DNA from 3 places in the Alteromonas stellipolaris genome. Region 1 is predicted to be linked to each of the others. Evidence: predicted binding sites of a transcription regulator. Region 1 holds the regulator's gene; each other region holds the start of a gene.
What was found. The regulator FNR, encoded in region 1, switches genes on or off when oxygen is low (the NO sensors DNR and NnrR bind a similar motif). The targets are predictions, from matches to a motif close to TTGATCTAGATCAA.
Positions count from the first base shown of each region.

Region 2: AVL57_RS21005 (DUF3149 domain-containing protein) is a predicted target of FNR. The motif match lies at 3,814-3,827, and genes of this name have one in related genera.
Region 3: AVL57_RS11465 (PRC-barrel domain-containing protein) is a predicted target of FNR. The motif match lies at 3,463-3,476, and genes of this name have one in related genera.

Region 1 covers NZ_CP013926.1:1,286,237-1,291,842, reverse strand. Annotated here, with positions in the region: gene AVL57_RS05265 (patatin-like phospholipase family protein) at 1-636, opposite strand, end outside; gene ttcA (tRNA 2-thiocytidine(32) synthetase TtcA) at 637-1,578, opposite strand; gene uspE (universal stress protein UspE) at 1,769-2,692, opposite strand; gene fnr (fumarate/nitrate reduction transcriptional regulator Fnr) at 2,790-3,530, opposite strand; gene AVL57_RS05245 (sulfite exporter TauE/SafE family protein) at 3,580-4,239, opposite strand; gene ccoS (cbb3-type cytochrome oxidase assembly protein CcoS) at 4,226-4,441, opposite strand; gene AVL57_RS05235 (heavy metal translocating P-type ATPase) at 4,443-5,606, opposite strand, start outside.
Region 2 covers NZ_CP013926.1:2,167,707-2,173,312, forward strand. Annotated here, with positions in the region: gene AVL57_RS09165 (MFS transporter) at 1-650, opposite strand, end outside; gene aroC (chorismate synthase) at 779-1,888, opposite strand; gene prmB (50S ribosomal protein L3 N(5)-glutamine methyltransferase) at 1,898-2,833, opposite strand; gene smrB (endonuclease SmrB) at 2,922-3,515, shown strand; gene AVL57_RS21005 (DUF3149 domain-containing protein) at 3,581-3,706, opposite strand; gene AVL57_RS09185 (sensor histidine kinase) at 3,980-5,362, opposite strand; gene AVL57_RS09190 (sigma-54-dependent transcriptional regulator) at 5,359-5,606, opposite strand, start outside.
Region 3 covers NZ_CP013926.1:2,692,820-2,698,425, forward strand. Annotated here, with positions in the region: gene AVL57_RS11430 (ribonuclease J) at 1-12, opposite strand, end outside; gene AVL57_RS11435 (YceH family protein) at 179-832, shown strand; gene AVL57_RS11440 (DUF2789 domain-containing protein) at 829-1,059, opposite strand; gene AVL57_RS11445 (DUF2750 domain-containing protein) at 1,125-1,475, opposite strand; gene AVL57_RS11450 (LysR family transcriptional regulator) at 1,492-2,328, opposite strand; gene AVL57_RS21305 (hypothetical protein) at 2,457-2,624, opposite strand; gene AVL57_RS11460 (MaoP family protein) at 3,013-3,372, shown strand; gene AVL57_RS11465 (PRC-barrel domain-containing protein) at 3,644-4,387, shown strand; gene AVL57_RS11470 (ArsR/SmtB family transcription factor) at 4,450-4,785, opposite strand; gene AVL57_RS11475 (rhodanese-like domain-containing protein) at 4,974-5,324, shown strand; gene AVL57_RS11480 (LysR family transcriptional regulator) at 5,397-5,606, shown strand, end outside.

The DNA of each region.
Region 1 (5,606 bases):
CTTAAGCACGTTTTGGCTTTTAGTGAAGAAGTCTTCAGTTTTTCTTTGATTCTCTTCGTGATCTAGTCGTAATTTCTCAAGCCTAAGGGGCCTGAAATCAGCATTGAGGTTCACGGCAATAACAAAATCGGCACCAAGCTGGCGACAAAGGTTAACTGGCACCGGATTAACTACCGCTCCATCTACTAACCAACGATCGCCATGGGCTACAGGGGCAAATAGAGCAGGAATAGCACACGAAGCTTGAATGGTATTGCCAATCTCGCCGGAACTAAACACTACCTCACGACCTGTGTACAAATCGGTAGCCACTGAAGCAAACGGCTTTTCCATTGCTTCGTAGGTTGGGGCACAAAATTCGCTGGCAAGTTTATCAAACACTTTTTGCCCGCTGGCAATGCCGCCTCTACGTAAACCAACGCCCATCAGAGCAAGCACCTGCCAATCTGACAAAGAACAAGACCACTCTTTAAGGCCTTCTAATTTGCCACTGGCATAGGCAGCACCAACATAGGCACCGATAGAGCAACCTGCCACCACGTCAATTTTAATACCCAGCTTTTCTAATGCTTGAATAATACCAATGTGGGTCCAACCTCTTGCAGCACCCGCACCTAATGCTAGACCAATTTTCATTTAGTTTGATTCCATCAAATTGATAACTTGAACCGTGTCGTCAGTAGGATCACTGGGTGACTCGAAGCTGGGCGGATCGAAACCAATATCACCATCTTCCACTGGACCGTTCTGTGTAGAGATGCTTTTAAAGTCGTGCAAATTCTTGTCGACCAAATGTGACGGCGCCACATTTTGAAGCGCACTGAACATTGACTCAATACGCCCAGGGAAACGGCGATCCCAATCTTGTAGCATGGCCTTTACGTTCTGACGCTGCAAATTCTCTTGAGACCCGCACAAGTTGCAAGGAATAATAGGAAATTCTACGGCATCAGAATAACGCTGAATGTCTTTTTCAGTGCAATAAGCAAGGGGCCTGATCACAATATGCTCACCATTATCGCTAACCAGCTTTGGTGGCATTGATTTAAGCTTACCGCCATGGAACATGTTTAAAAAGAACGTTTCTAGCATGTCGTCACGGTGATGGCCAAGGGCAATTTTAGTTGCACCTAACTTTTTGGCCGTGCTGTATAAAATACCGCGACGTAATCGAGAACAAAGTGAGCACGTGGTTTTACCTTCAGGCACTTTATCCATAACAATAGAGTAGGTGTCTTCTTCTACAATTTTGTACTCTACACCTACACTTTCAAGGTATTCAGGAAGTACGTGCTCTGGAAATCCTGGCTGCTTTTGATCAAGGTTAACCGCAATAATGTCAAAATTAATTGGCGCAATGCGCTTTAAAAACATAAGAATATCAAGCATAGCGTAACTGTCTTTGCCGCCAGACAAGCACACCATTACTTTATCGTTGTTTTCAATCATGCCGAAATCAGCAATCGCTTTGCCTACATTTCGACGAAGTCGTTTTTGTAGCTTGTTAAAGCTGTATTTTTGTTTGTTTTGAGACGCGGTTAACGGAGCGTCCGCACGGTTTGTGCCTGCACTGGTCATATCAATAGCTTGGTTACTGCGAAAAAAGCTATTATACAGTAATGAAATAAAATTGAATGTGCGAGGTTAAGATTTTTTGTATCTTGTTGGCACTCGCTGCGAACAAATGCGGCTATAACCCGATAGTGGTTAAGGCTATAAAGCTGCGCTAGCAAACCGCGCCAACAGGCTGTGTTCGAACGTGTTAGAACTAACGTGAAAGAGGCGAAATAAAACCGTCTGGTTTTATTGCCAGTACATCACACACCAGTTCATCTATAACATGTTCAGCAGTGTTACCTATAAGGGCCGCAGAAATACCTACTCGACCAACCGTACCTATGATCACAAGTTCTGCATCTATATCTTTGGCTATTCTTGGAATGACTTTTTCAGGTAGGCCTTCTTTAACGTAACAGCGCTCGCTATCAATAGCATACTTTTCGCTGTGTTTGTTCATCTCAAGTTCGTGATGGTGCTTTACGGCGTTGTTGTACGTATCGGGGTCGAATTCAGGAACTTCAATCGCGATGTTAAGCGGTGTAGCAGGATAGCTGTTAACCAGATTTACGTTGCCACTGAGTAGCGCGGCATAATCGTTAGCAATAACGGTGATTTTGTCGTTAAGTAGCGCATGTTCGTCGTCTTCACTACCTACATTTACCGCGGCAATAATTTCACCATTGTCAGGCCATTCATGATCTTTAACTAATAATACGGGGGAGGGGCACTTTCTAAGTAGGTGCCAGTCTGTTGGAGTGAAAATAACAGAAGCTAAATCGTCATGGCGTTTGGTTGCTTTAACAACCAAGTCTATATTGTTATCTATTACGTAATGCACGACAGCTTCAAAGGCGCGGTTGTTCCATTCAACAACAATATCGGTTTTTTCAAACCCTAAATCACTAAGGGTTTTACGTAACCAACCCGCATGTTCTTTGGTAACCGCATCGCGCATTGCTTCGCGATCATCAGGGCTGAGCATGGTAGTCATATCATAAGATAAATCGTAAACCACCAGCATAGCGGTGACAGAAGCCCCTGTCTTTTTGGCAAGTTCGTATGCACGGCTAAGCGCAGGTTGAGTATCACTATCGGCTTCAATGACCGCTAAAATACGTTCATACTTAATCATAACCCCTCCAAACATTTTTAGAATTTTGGTTGCTACAATTTAAGTGTAATACCTATTTGCTATTACGTAACTTGTTTTAGATCAAAAGCTTTAAAGATTAGCTATTACAGGCAATATTAGGTGCAACCACAGACGTTAAACGTTGCGACATCTCATCAAAATCTAAAATAGTAATGAGTTTACCGTCCACCTGAATAATATTTTCTTTTTGAAAACGGCTTAGTAGGCGGCTAATGGTTTCAATAGTTAAACCAAGGTAGTTTCCAATTTCATTTCGCGTCATCGTAAGGTGAAATTCTTTGTTTGAAAATCCACGCTCTTCGAAACGTTGAGAAAGCTGTGAGAGGAAATACAATAAACGTTCTTCTGCTGAGCGCTTGTTAAGCAACATCATGAGATCATGATCTTGTTTAATTTCTGCACTCATAAAACTCATTATTTGATGTCTTAACTTGGGGAATTGAACTGACATCTCATCTAACGTTTCGTAGGGCAATTCGCACACCATCGCAGTTTCTAATGCCTGAGCATAACTTTGATGCTTGTTTTCCCGTAAGGCGTCAAAGCCGATAATATCGCCAGGAAAGTGAAAACCTGTAATCTGCTCTTCACCATCTGAATTGGTGACGAAAGACTTAAAAGAGCCTGTGCGGACTGCGTAAAGAGAGTTAAATGTATCTCCTGACTTTACCAGTAAGTCGCTCTTGTGGAGAGGTTTCTTTCGCTCAATAATATCATCTAAAGATTCAATTTCAGTCTTGTTTAGCGCAACGGGCAAACACAAATGGCTGAAACTGCAATTTTGACAATGAATTGAGAATTGGCTTCCTTTGCTCATAGGTTCAAACTATAAATAGTGTCGACTTACTATAATCTTACTCTTTTGTTTATGAAATTGCTGCATAAATTAAAAAGAGCGCGTAAATAGCCAATATTCCTGAAAAGCATTGCCTTACCACGTGGTGCCTAAAACCGGCTATAAGGTACTGACTACCCGCGCTTGCTGCTAGCAAGGTGGGCAGGGTACCTAATCCAAAAAATAGCATAATAGCTGCGCCATCAACGGCCGAACCTGAAGCTAACGACCATGTCAGTGTTGAATAAACTAATCCGCAGGGAAGCCAGCCCCATATAAAACCGTAAGGCAGCGCATAGGCTGGACTTTTGAACGGAAGAAAGCGTTTAGATAGGGGCTGAATGGCTTTAAATAATCCGCGTCCCATTGCTTCAATGTAATTTATGCCCTGCCACCACTTACCCAAGTAACAGGCTAAAAGCAGCAGCATAATGCCACTAATCAAAGACAAAACAGGTTTAGCGATAGGTACAAATTCGGTGGCCATTTGGCCAACAGCGCCTGTAATAGCGCCGGCTAGGGTGTAGCTGATTATACGACCAAAATTATAAGCAAGAGTGTAAGGCAAAGCGGCTTCATTACTTGGTGTTACTGTACGAAGTGCAGCAACAATGCCGCCGCACATGCCTACGCAATGCACACCGCCCGCAATACCAATGAAAAAGGCAGAGAATATATTAATCTCTGTCATCAGTTTCTTTGCGTTGTTGCAACTGCTTACGTTGCTCGGCTAGTTTCTTTTCATCACCTGACAAATCATCATCAAACAAAATGCTATAGCCCTGTCGGTCGAGATCTTCAAACTGGTTAGTTTTCACTGCCCAGAAAAAGATAACCAGCGCCAACGCAACAATGATGATAGCGATGGGAATTAATACGTAAATGATGCTCATATTATTTACTTAATAACCTAGTTGAATTGGTGACCACAATAATACTACTGAGCGACATGCCAACCACGGCCATCCAGGGAGAGAGTAACCCCGATACCGCAAAGGGGAGAATAATAATATTGTAACCTACCGACCATGCGATGTTTTGCTGAATTTTACGCTTTGCTTGTTGGGCCACTAAAAATAAGGTGGGTACCGACAGCAGGCTGTCTCCTAGCAAAATAACATCGGCAGCTGTTTTCGCTACATCGGTGGCATTTCCTACGGCAACTGCCACATCAGCGCTAGCAAGAACAGGGGCATCATTTATACCGTCGCCCATCATCATGACTTTGCGACCTTGCTTTTGCAAAGTATGCACTTGAGAATACTTTTGCTCTGGCGACAAGCCACCTTTTGCTATGTTAATCGGTAAGCCTGCAGTAAGTGTATCAACGTTTGTCTGAGTATCGCCACTTAGTACCACGAGTTGATGTTCATCCAATGCGGTGAGCGTGGCTAAGGCATCTTGACGCAAACTATCATTTACGCAGAACGCGGCCATTAATACACCATCAGCACACAAAAACACGTTTGCCGGTATATCTACTTTTGAGGTAGTTGATAAGTTACAAAATACGGCTGAGCCCATAGTAAAAACTACATTGTTTATCTCACCACTAATGCCGCCACCAGGTGTAACCGTAAATCCATTAATTTTATTAGTTGGGGTTTTGTTCTGTGACTCAACAGCTTCGTTATCAAAGGCTCGAGCAATAGGGTGTTCAGAACGAGACTCTAACAAAGCGGTAAGCGCCATTACCTGCACCGGATCTACGCCTTTAGCAAACCAGCGCTGTTGTAGCGAGAACTTACCTTCTGTCAGTGTGCCGGTTTTATCAAGAGCGATGGTATCAATATCGGTAAGCTGCTCTAACGCGTCAGCACGCTTTAATAAAATGCCCTGACGATTCAGCTTAGCCATAGCGCAAGTTAACGCTGAAGGTGTGGCTAAGCCTAGCGCACAGGGGCAGGTTGCCACTAGTACAGAGATGGTGATCCAAAAAGCGTCTTCACTACCAGCAAAAGTCCAATAACCATAGGTAAGTGCAGATATAAGCAGCACCGAGAACACAAAATAACGAGAAAAGTTATCGGCAATTTGAGCCGCTTTTGGCTTGCTTGC
Region 2 (5,606 bases), 880 kb from region 1:
GAAGCAAAAATAAAAACCACAAAAGGGCGCTGTTTGGCATACTGCCAAATGCTTCCAGTAGCTGTGTGTTTCTCGGCACTCGCTTTCGGAGCTTGAATATATAACGTGGTCACGAACAAGAGTAATAGTACGCCTACACTCACGATTACAGGCGTTTCAGTAGAAAAACTGTCTAAGGCTTTACCTACGCCGACGGTTAAGCAAATAAAGCCGATACTTCCCCACAACCTAATAAGTCCATAGCTGGCTTTAGTTCCCACTACAGACTTCATAGTAATAACCTCTAACTGAGGTAAAACCGCAGTCCAGAACATCATCATTAAGCCGAAGGAAAGGGTAAGCCCCCAAAAACCTTCAAATAAGAATACCGAACAAAAGGTGGCTACCGTAAGAAAGCTACCTAGCCGCAACACACTTACCGCATTGCCGGTTCTATCGGCAATGCCAGCCCACAATCCAGGCCCTAAAATACGGGCAAGGGTTATCACTGCGAAAAGCTCCCCTATTTCAGCAGAGCTAAAGCCACGACCATCAAGAAATATGCCCAAGTAAGGAACTAACACGCCTAATTGACCAAAGTACAGCCAATAGGTTAAGGCGAGAACAATGAGTGATTTATGGTTAGCAAAAGGCAAATTAGCGAATGGCACTGCACAACTCCGTATGCGATAGCACCACAAGTAATATTACCTGTGGTGTATGAAGGGAATAAATTGGGTTGTTACTATTTTTACTGACGCGCTGTTTACTTAGCGCTTAGTTTGCGTTTTATTAGCGCTTATTCAGCTTTGCCTGCCTGACCCGCGATAGGGGCCGTCGTCGATACCACAGAAGCGTTTTGTGCACGGTGACGTAAGTAATGATCCATCAATACTATTGCCATCATTGCTTCAGCAATTGGCACTGCGCGAATACCCACGCAAGGGTCGTGACGACCTTTGGTGATAATTTCAATTTCTTCGCCTTGCTTATTGATGGTTTTGCCTGGCACCGAAATACTTGAGGTTGGCTTAAGTGCCATATGCACTTCAAGATCTTGCCCTGTTGAAATACCGCCTAAAACGCCACCAGCATGGTTTGATAGGAAACCTTCGGGTGAGAGCGTGTCACGGTGCTCACTGCCTTTTTGGTTGATAACCTCAAAGCCATCGCCAATTTCGACGCCTTTAACTGCATTTATACCCATCATCGCGTGAGCAATGTCGGCATCTAATCTATCGAATACTGGCTCGCCCAAACCCACTGGAACGTTTTTAACGACTACTGAAACCTTAGCACCAATGCTATCGCCAGATTTCTTTAGCTCGCGCATGTATTCATCTAGTGCTTCAAGTTTGCTTTCATCAGGGCAAAAGAAAGGGTTGGTGTTCGTTACTGTATGATCAACGTTCTCAACGCTAATTGGCCCTAATTGAGAAAGGTACCCATGTACTTCAACGCCATGTACTTCTTTTAAATATTTTTTAGCAATACCACCCGCCGCAACACGTACCGCGGTTTCACGGGCAGAAGAACGACCACCACCGCGATAATCACGAGAACCATACTTTTGATCGTAGGTGTAATCAGCATGGCCTGGGCGAAAACGGTCAGCGATATTTGAGTAGTCTTGGCTGCGTTGATCTTTATTTTTAATCAACAAACCAATACTGGTACCCGTGGTTTTTCCTTCAAACACGCCAGACAAAATCTGCACTTCATCATCTTCACGACGGGCGGTGGTATAACGGGATGTACCAGGTTTACGTCTGTCTAAATCGCCCTGTAAATCAGCTTCACTTAACGTGAGGCCTGGAGGGCAACCATCAACAACACCACCAATGGCGATACCGTGGCTTTCTCCAAATGTAGTAACGGTGAAGAGTTTTCCAAAGCTGTTGCCTGACATAATCTAGAATTAATCCTTGCTGTTAAAATAGTTTTTTAATGTTGTGTTGTTCACGGCAAATATCCCCTGCCCGCCATTATCAAAGCTAAGCCAAATGACTTCAAGGCCTGGGAAGCGAGTGTCCATGTGCACTTCGCTGTTACCTACTTCAATGAACAACCAGCCGTTGTCGGTTAAGTATTGTGGTGCTTTACGCAGCATAATATCCACAAGTTCTAACCCGTCATCGCCGGCCGCTAATGCAAGCTCTGGCTCATGATGATATTCATCAGGTAAGTCGGCCATGTCTTCAGCATCAACATAAGGTGGGTTTGATACAATTAAATCGTACTTCTGCCCGGTTAAATTAGTAAATAAATCAGAATGAATGGGGTAAACACGGTGACTGAGTTGATGCTCTTGAATATTAATATCAGCCACTTCAAGAGCATCTTCGCTTATATCTACCGCATCAATCTGTGAGTCGGGGTACGCATGCGCAAGCGCAATCGCAATACAACCACCACCGGTACACATATCTAAAATATGTGACGGTGCTTCTTTAACGAAGGGCTCAAAGTTATTTTGAATCAGTTCCGCAAACGGAGAGCGAGGAATAAGCACGCGCTCATCAACGTAAAATGGCATGCCGCAAAACCAAGCTTCGTTGGTAATGTAAGGCAGTGGCATACGAGTTTGCACACGTTTTAAAACAAGCTCAGCAATTTTTTCCCGCTCACTTTTTGTAAGTCGTGATGACAACATACTGTCGCCAACATGCTCAGACAACGAATGCGGCAAGTGCAGCGCTTGCATAGTAAGGCTCAATGCTTCATCCCAAGCGTTATCGGTACCATGACCAAAATAGAGGGCGGCGTCGTTAAATCGACTGGTAGCCCACCGAATCATATCAAGTATGCTGTGTAAATCTTCGATGGCTTCTTCTAAGTAAAACTTGTCGGTCATAAGAGCTTGGGTACATCAGGAATATGAAAGCTGGTATCATACCCAAAGATAACGCCTGCGCCCACGTTAATTTGCATATCGGTTCATAATGAAAGCATTTAAAAAAGAACTAAAAGCCATGAAAAAAGGCACTGAGAAGCCCAAAGTGATTGAAGACACCTTCTCATTTGCTGATGCTATGCAAGGTGTAAAGCCCATTGAGCAGGACAAGATTGTACCGAATAAGAAGGTTGCTCTTGAAAAGAAAAAACAAATGGCAGGGGTTAAACACCTTAAAGGCAGTAAGCAGGTAGCGGCGAGTTTCAGCTTTTCAGATATGTACCAAGCCGTACTTCCACAAGATGGACCCATGCGGTATTGCCGAGAAGGCGTGCCGACGCATGTACTAAAGCAGCTTAGACGAGGAGACTATTCCCCTGAGTTTTTGCTCGATTTACATGGTATGACCCGAGAAATGGCAAAAACCGAAATAGCCTCATTAATTTATGCCGCCCGCAAAGCGTCGGTAGACTGTGTTTCTATTATGCACGGGTTTGGGCAAGGCGTATTAAAAAACGCGCTTCCCCACTACTTAATACAGCATCCCCACGTGAATGCATTCCACCAAGCGCCCCTTGAATACGGCGGACAAGCAGCATTGCTTGTTTTGCTAGATGTGCCCACGCCAGAATATAAGCGATAGCAAACTTAGTCCTGTTTACTGAGGGTTCTTGACCTAAGGGACAATGCTCCAGGCTAAAGCCCTGCCTACTTATCAAGCTCTGCGCTGTTGTGCATAAACATGTATGTGTAAAACACGCCCATTCCAATAATTATACTGATACCTAAAAGCGAGCCCCATACAACGGGATCTGAAATCATACTTAGTAACATAGTGTTTCTCCTCACAGGGTTAATAAGTTAATGATAGCGATTTCTTGGGGAGGGTTTGTGATCTAGATCAAGTCTGAAATGCGGTAAATAAAAGGGTTCTAGAGAAGTTGATCGAGATCAATATAGAAATAAATCAAAAATAATTCAAAATGACATTGCAAATCATTCTCATTTGCAATACATTGTACATGCCTGTTCGACGTAGGTTAAAAACGGTCTTGGCTTAGCGTCGTAAGGGGAACAGACGCCCGTCTGTTCCCCTCTTTTTTTCTATTACTTTGTTGTTTTATCAATAATAAAACGTACGCATAATCCCTTGTCTTTTCGGTTTTGAATCACTAAATGGCCATTATGCGCATCGGTAATTTCTCGGCATAGCGCCAGCCCCAATCCACTTCCATTCGCCTTAGTGGAATAAAAAGGAACCAGCGCATTTGTCATTACGCTATCCGTCATGCCTTTTCCGCTATCGAGGACTTCTATAATCACTTGAGAGGCCGTTTGCTTGATAACGAGCTCCACATCCTGTGGGTTTCCTCCCGACTCATGGGCATTTTTCAGTAAGTTAATTAATAGCTGTTCTACTTGGACTGCATCGGCTTTCACCTCGACAGCTTCTGGCATGGTTAACGTGAAATCACATTGATTGCTGAGTTGCGCCGTTATTTTATCCCAATCAATTGTTGCCAAAACCGGCGGAGGCAATTTGGCAAACCTTCCATACCCTTGGACAAACTGATTTAAATGGGCAATACGCTCTTCGATGGTATGGAATACACGCACCAGACGAGTATCTCCGTTTTGTTGCCCCACTATTTGACCGCTATGCAATAGGCTAGAAATAGGCCCTAGGGAATTATTCAGCTCGTGACTAATTACCCTTATTACTTTTTTCCAAACCGACACTTCTTGTCGGTTAAGCTCTCGAGTCATTTGCTTAAGAATATACAATCGGTGAGTTTGGTTATTAAGTAAGAAGGTTCCGGTAGCCATATGCCATGTTTGAATACCGCTGGCATCTTGCGGCAAAGTAAATAGGCCTTCTCGATTTTCTAACAAAACATCTTTAAGCGTATCAGGTTTATTTTTAAGTAACGTACCAAGGGTGTAACCCTCTAAGCTTCTGGTACCCATGCTTTTCTCACCCAAGCTGTTCGCACCTACCCTACTGGCATTATTTGCCTGTGAGGCACTATCCTTCACTTTACTTGTTGGGTGGAAAAACTCGCAGGCTTGGCGGTTACTCAGCACTACATGCATCTGATCGTTTACTAGTAATAAAACGTCAGGTGAACTATGCAGCACTTTGTCTAACATTAGCTCTCGTTGATACAACCACTGTTTTTCTCGGCGAAGGGTTTCTGCGGTATCGTTATAAAGCTGGCATAAGGTTTCAAACTCATCATTCGTTTTACAAGCCAGTGTTGATGAAAATTCACCGTCTTTAAAATTGAGCAAGCCTATTTCGAGGGCATCCAATTGATTAGTTATTTGCGCAGTACAGACTTTCACTGCAGTTGCGCACAAGCACAAAGACGTGATGACAAGCAGCGTTTTTTGAACAACCAACAAGTCGCTTACATACAACATAGGCGACATACCGATAGCTGTTGCGCAAAGCGCAGCTACTAGAATCTTATTTTTAATTAACCTCACGATTTATAATCAATTCCGTATTTATCTAATCTGCGGTAAAGGGCCTGCCTTGATAACCCCAAGTACCTTGCGACTTTAGATATTGTGCCGTTAAATTCTGTAAGCGCCGCCTCTATCTCTAACTTGCTGGGTTCTTTTCCCCGGTTGGGCTCGGTATTCGAATCCCCATTTACAAAGGGTAAACCAAAATCTTCAGCATCAAGGGTACCATCTGGGTGCAAAATACTAACTCGTCGACACACAT
Region 3 (5,606 bases), 1.4 Mb from region 1:
GTTCAGGTTCATGCCTATTTCCCCAGTTCCCCCTAATGGCAAAAACCAAAGCTCCTCTTTTTTCGGCGTTATCAAACCTTAACCACTCCTTTAACTGCTTTCAGGTTAGAATATAAAACTTCCATGAGAGTTGTTACTATACTTTCATACGTAAATACTTAAAGACCGAATATTTATCATGACCACACCTTTATCTGATATGGAAGCACGTGTTATTGGTGTACTACTTGAAAAGTCAGTGACTACGCCCGAACAATACCCTTTATCGCTTAATGCGCTCACCAATGGATGTAACCAAAAAAGTAACCGATTACCCGTCACTCAGTTAACTGAAGACGAAGTCATTAAAATACTTGATGGATTGAAAGGTAAACGAATTGTTCAAGCTTCATCAGGCTATGGTAGCCGAGTAGACAAATATTCCCACCGTTTTTGTAATACCGAATTTGGAGATATAAAACTTAGCGATCATCAGCAAGCCATTATTACCGAACTCTTATTGCGCGGACCGCAAACACCCGGTGAATTGCGAGGTCGGTGCCAGCGTTTAGCACAATTTGCTGATATCAGCGATGTAGAAGCAACCATCAGCAGCTTACTTGCTTACCAGCCAGATGCACTTATTTTCTCATTACCAAGAGAGTCTGGTAAAAGAGAAATACGCTATAACCACACATTTTGTCAGCGAGGTGGGTATAACGATAACGGCGAAAGTGAAAGCAAAAGCGAAAGTGCTGATACCGTTGAAACACTAAAGGCGGCTTTACTAGAAGTAAAAGCCACCCTTGCCGATTTAGAATCAAGAATTAATGATTTATCGTCAGACGACTAGTGCAAACGCACATTGAGTTGGTCGATAATTTCAGCCCAATCGGCGTCGTCTTCGATAGCCGTTTTCAAGAAAGCTGCTTGGCTTTCAGACCAGAAGGGCGCTTGGAAAATATGTTGGCTCTTATTTAAGCCTTTGTGCGTTTCAATAAAACTGTCTATTGCTTCATCGCTACTATCTAGCCCTAACTGTTCAAACAAACTGCTCATAGTCGGTTGTTCAGTAAACATGGTAGCTCCTCTTCAATCATGATAGTCCGGTAATATTGAAACGCTAAAAGCAAATGATGAGATCATTAAATTTGCTGTGCAAATTCCTCTGGTTCCATCACTTCACCTTCCTCTCCTGGTACCGGACAAACCATCACCGTAAGGTTATCTTGCGTCATGCCGCCCACCCATTTGGTAAGAAAGTCTTTGGTAGAAATTTCCATCGCTTCACAGTCTGACCAGTCTTCAGTTGCCCATAGCAAAGCAAGAGATGATTCCGGCCATACTGGAATACCATCTTCATCGTCTGTCGTTAACATCACGCAACCATGTTCATCTTTAAGAATAAAAAGTTTGCCCGACGTTTTAATTAATTCAACGCTGGCTTCTAAGCGTTCGAATGCGTTCATCTGTAATAATGGGTGTTGAGTTGTCATAATTTTCTCTTTGCTATTAGGCTGGGTGTATGGCCGATACGCTGGTAATTAAGGCTTCTAGCCCTACACGCCTGACTTGTTTCATGGTGTGAAGATAAACTTTCATGGTTATACCTTCTAAAGGCTGTATTAGTGAAATTGCGATAGTTGGATCAAGTTGATTTACCGCTCCTTCAGGAAGTACAGCAACGCCACCCTCATATTGTAGGTTATTAAGCGCTAAGTTGAGCGAGTTCGTACGTAATTTAGCATCACGAAGTTGAGGGTATAACGTAAGCAATAGATCTCTGGCTTTGCTGCCCCAATCAATGGCTACAAACTCTGCCGCGTCGACTACATCACTGCCTTCGCCAATTCGGTATAACCCTAATTGGTTTTCTAGTAACACTTCACTTTTAACTTCTTCTGACTTTAGCGGCTCGGTTGAAAAAGCCAAATCAGTTACCCGCTCGTGCAATTGACGAGACAGGCCATCGAGAGAAAGTACTTCTGCTTTAACAGACCAATCAGGAAATGTGTTATGAAGGTGGCTTAAGGTGGTAGGCAACATTAATTCACTGGCTAACTGCGTTGCCCCGCATACCACATATTCAGAAGACTGAATTTGCAGTTCTTGCTTGGCTTCATTTAGCGTACTGCAAAGCTGCCGTGCGTACGGCAACAGCTTTTCACCCGATTGGGTTAGCTGAATACTATTTCGCTGACGTATGAAAAGCGTGGTATGAAAGTATTCTTCTAGCAACTTGATCCGCGCACTTACCGCAGATTGCGTTAAATAAAGATTTTCAGCTGCTTTGCCAAAATGTCGGGTTTTTGCAACTTCAATAAATGTGGTGAGAAAGCGTATATCCATGCTTCTTACAAAACCGATAAATAAGTGATTGTAAATTGTCACAGATAATACGGCATGTAAACACAAAAGCACAGCAACGCACTGCTATAAAAGCAGTGCGTTGTATTTATTTTCAACTAAGAAGCGCATTAACTGCCTTCGTGCATCAAACGGCGCTGTTTCTCTCGACGTTGTAAGTCACGATTCTGTTTATTCTTTACGCTTTGGTGGCGCTTAGTGCCCACCTTCTTGGTGTGAAAGTTTTCCTCTTCTACCGAGTCCAATTCTTCACTTTGGTAACGATAGTCTTTACTCATGTCTATCTCTAGGTTATTGCCACTTCGTCATTATTATCTTGGCGCCAAAAATAGAAAACGAATTTTTCTCATCGTTGCGACAATAATTTTTTGTAGTGAGTTTTGGTCATGTATTTCGCTTCGTCGTCTCAATTCACCTACACCTGACCGCCCTTTCATCGCCACATCACAACAATTACAAAATAAATTAAATTTCAATAACTTGAGCATCTTAAAAAGGAGCAGAATCTGTAAATTCACGTTTTTCACGCCCCATAAACTCGTACATTTTTTGGCGTTATATTTTCCAACAAAATTTTTTATTGAGAAGGAAAAAATGTTTTGTTTTATGTTCTGATTCTTTTGTCTTAAAAGTTCGCTTGAAGACAACTCAATGCTGGGTACAACCATGAAAAATTTATCAATTCGCGTTTCTCAAAAACCTTTTATAGATAGACAAAAATTTCCTTATGGCTTTCGAAAATCTGGCGACTTCAGTATTGGTGAGGCAGATATACTAACCGGTTATGGAAAGACCTTACTGGCACTAGAATGCGGGGAGCTATCACCAGAGACAGATGATGAGCGTCACTTTCTAGACTTTATCAGTGGTAAAGTGGAAGCTGAAAACGCTTTAGAGCGCACTTGGGCCAAGTACGTACGCTTATCTCGAGGCAAGAAACACTTCTACACATTACATAGCAGCGCTGCGAGTAACCAATCGGATTACGATGAAGATTACAGCGATGAAGCATTCGATGTAGCCTAATTTTAGATTCGACCTCTTATCAACCAGCTTGGTGCAAATCGGGCTGGTTACCTTTATTTGTGATATTTCCCTCGCTATTCAACCTGTTTGTTGATCCATATCTAGATTGCGCCCGAACAAATCTTTGCATATTTGTAATGTTCAAACAGATGGTTCTATATTAATAACTTAGCATTGTGAAATTGCTATTTTACGCAAACCACGCTGTTAGAAAAATAGTAGAACAATATCTAATGAATTACCCAAGCCTGAAGGCAAAGGAGGCGCAGCGATGATGGTGTCATATAAACAGATTAAACATTTTTCAATTCATGCTACCGATAAGGACATAGGCGGCGTACGAGATATACTTTTCGACGATAAAGATTTCGTTGTTAGATATGTAGTTGCCGATACAAATACGTGGCTTCCCCTAAGCAGGAAAGTGGTTATTTCACCTATTTCGGTCACACGTGTTGATCGGGAAGAAGAAACCGTTGATGTATCCATGACGGCAGACACGCTTAAAAACAGCCCATCAATTGACGAGCACAAACCAGTTTCAAGAGAATTCGAAGAAACGCTATTTCGTTACTTTGGCTACGGCTATTACTGGATTGGCCCTGGCGCGTGGGGCGATTTCGCTCACCCAAACCAACTAGCCGATCCTGAGTTAGCAGCCATGGGTAAAGAGGAGTTAGATAATAAACCTGACAATCATCTAAGAGCTTGCGGCGAAATCAGTGGTTACGAAGTGGCCACCCAAGACGACAATGTTGGGCACATCAGCGATTTCATATTTGATACTGAAGGTTGGCAAATTCAGTTGTTAGTGGTAGATACAAACAACTGGCTACCGGGTGGTAAAAAGCTTGCAGTACTGCCCTCAGACATCAAGAATATCGATTGGTCTTCACATAATGTCTCGGTCGTCCTAACCCACGAGGGGTTGATGGCTAGACCGGAAGTTGACCTTGATAAATTGGGTGACACTGCATACGTAGAGGCCTTGATAGCGAATGCGAAGCTTGTCTAACTAAGTCGAGTGCCATTTGAGCAAGAGCGATTAACTGTCTTTTAGCAAACTTTTAACTAAGGTTAATCGTTCTGAGCGCAAAAGAACTTGTGGAGCAGGCCAATAGTTTGCTTCACTCTTTCGTCGGCTAGCCGATAGTAAATGGTTTGTCCGTCACGGCGTGTGGCCACCATTTTTGATTCTCTTAATAGGGCCAAATGTTGTGAAATCACAGGCTGAGAAACGTCTACTTGGTCTAACATTTGGGTAACAGATAACTCTTTATCCACTAAAGAGCAAAGAACCATTAAACGGGTTTTATTCGCCAACTGCTTTAGATAGAGCTCAGCTTCCATTGTATATTGAGCCATTTCGCTCGTATCTACAGATAGATTATCAACGGCTAGATTATCAGTCATAACAACTCACTTATAAATTTACGTAGACGAGCTACCAACCCGCCATATTATACTAAAGTATACTACTATAGCGGCGAACGCCAAAACTCAATGTCATTTTTTTATAAAAAATATAATGAAAATAGGTGCTAGAAAATATAACCACTTCCTTATATAGTAAACTCATCATTATTTTTCAAGGTGTTCTAATGTTAATTGATATCACTACTAGACTCGCTAATATCCCTTTCCCGCTACGTTGTATTACGGCTAAAGAAGCGATGCAGGAAATATCTTCTAATCATGGTTTATTACTTGATGTTCGTGAGCCCGCAGAGGCAGCGTCTAGCCCGGTTGAAGCTGCATTAAATATTCCTCGTGGCGTGATAGAGATGAAAGTTATCGAAAAATGTAAAGATGCTAAGTTTCCAATCTATATTCATTGCGCCTCGGGTATTCGCGCCAAATTAGCAGCCGAACAGCTAATGAACATGGGGTATGACAACGTGAGCGTGGTAACCTGTTCAATAGGCGATATTAAGCAAGCCACCGACGCATAAGCGCTGACAGCCTCTGGTCGCTTGTGGTATAACCGCTCTATACAGTGACAGAATAATCGATTAGAGCTCGCGATGTTAAAATCTACGTTAGAACAATGGCGCATGTTTAAGGCTGTGGTAGATGCTGGAGGCTTCAATCAAGCTGCCGCATTAGTGCACAAGAGCCAATCTAGTGTGCATCATGCGGTTCAAAAGTTAGAAAATGCCATTGGCGTTGTGCTGTTCGAAAACAGTGGTCGTAAGGTAAAATTGTCCCCTCAAGGGGAGTTGATGTATCGTCGA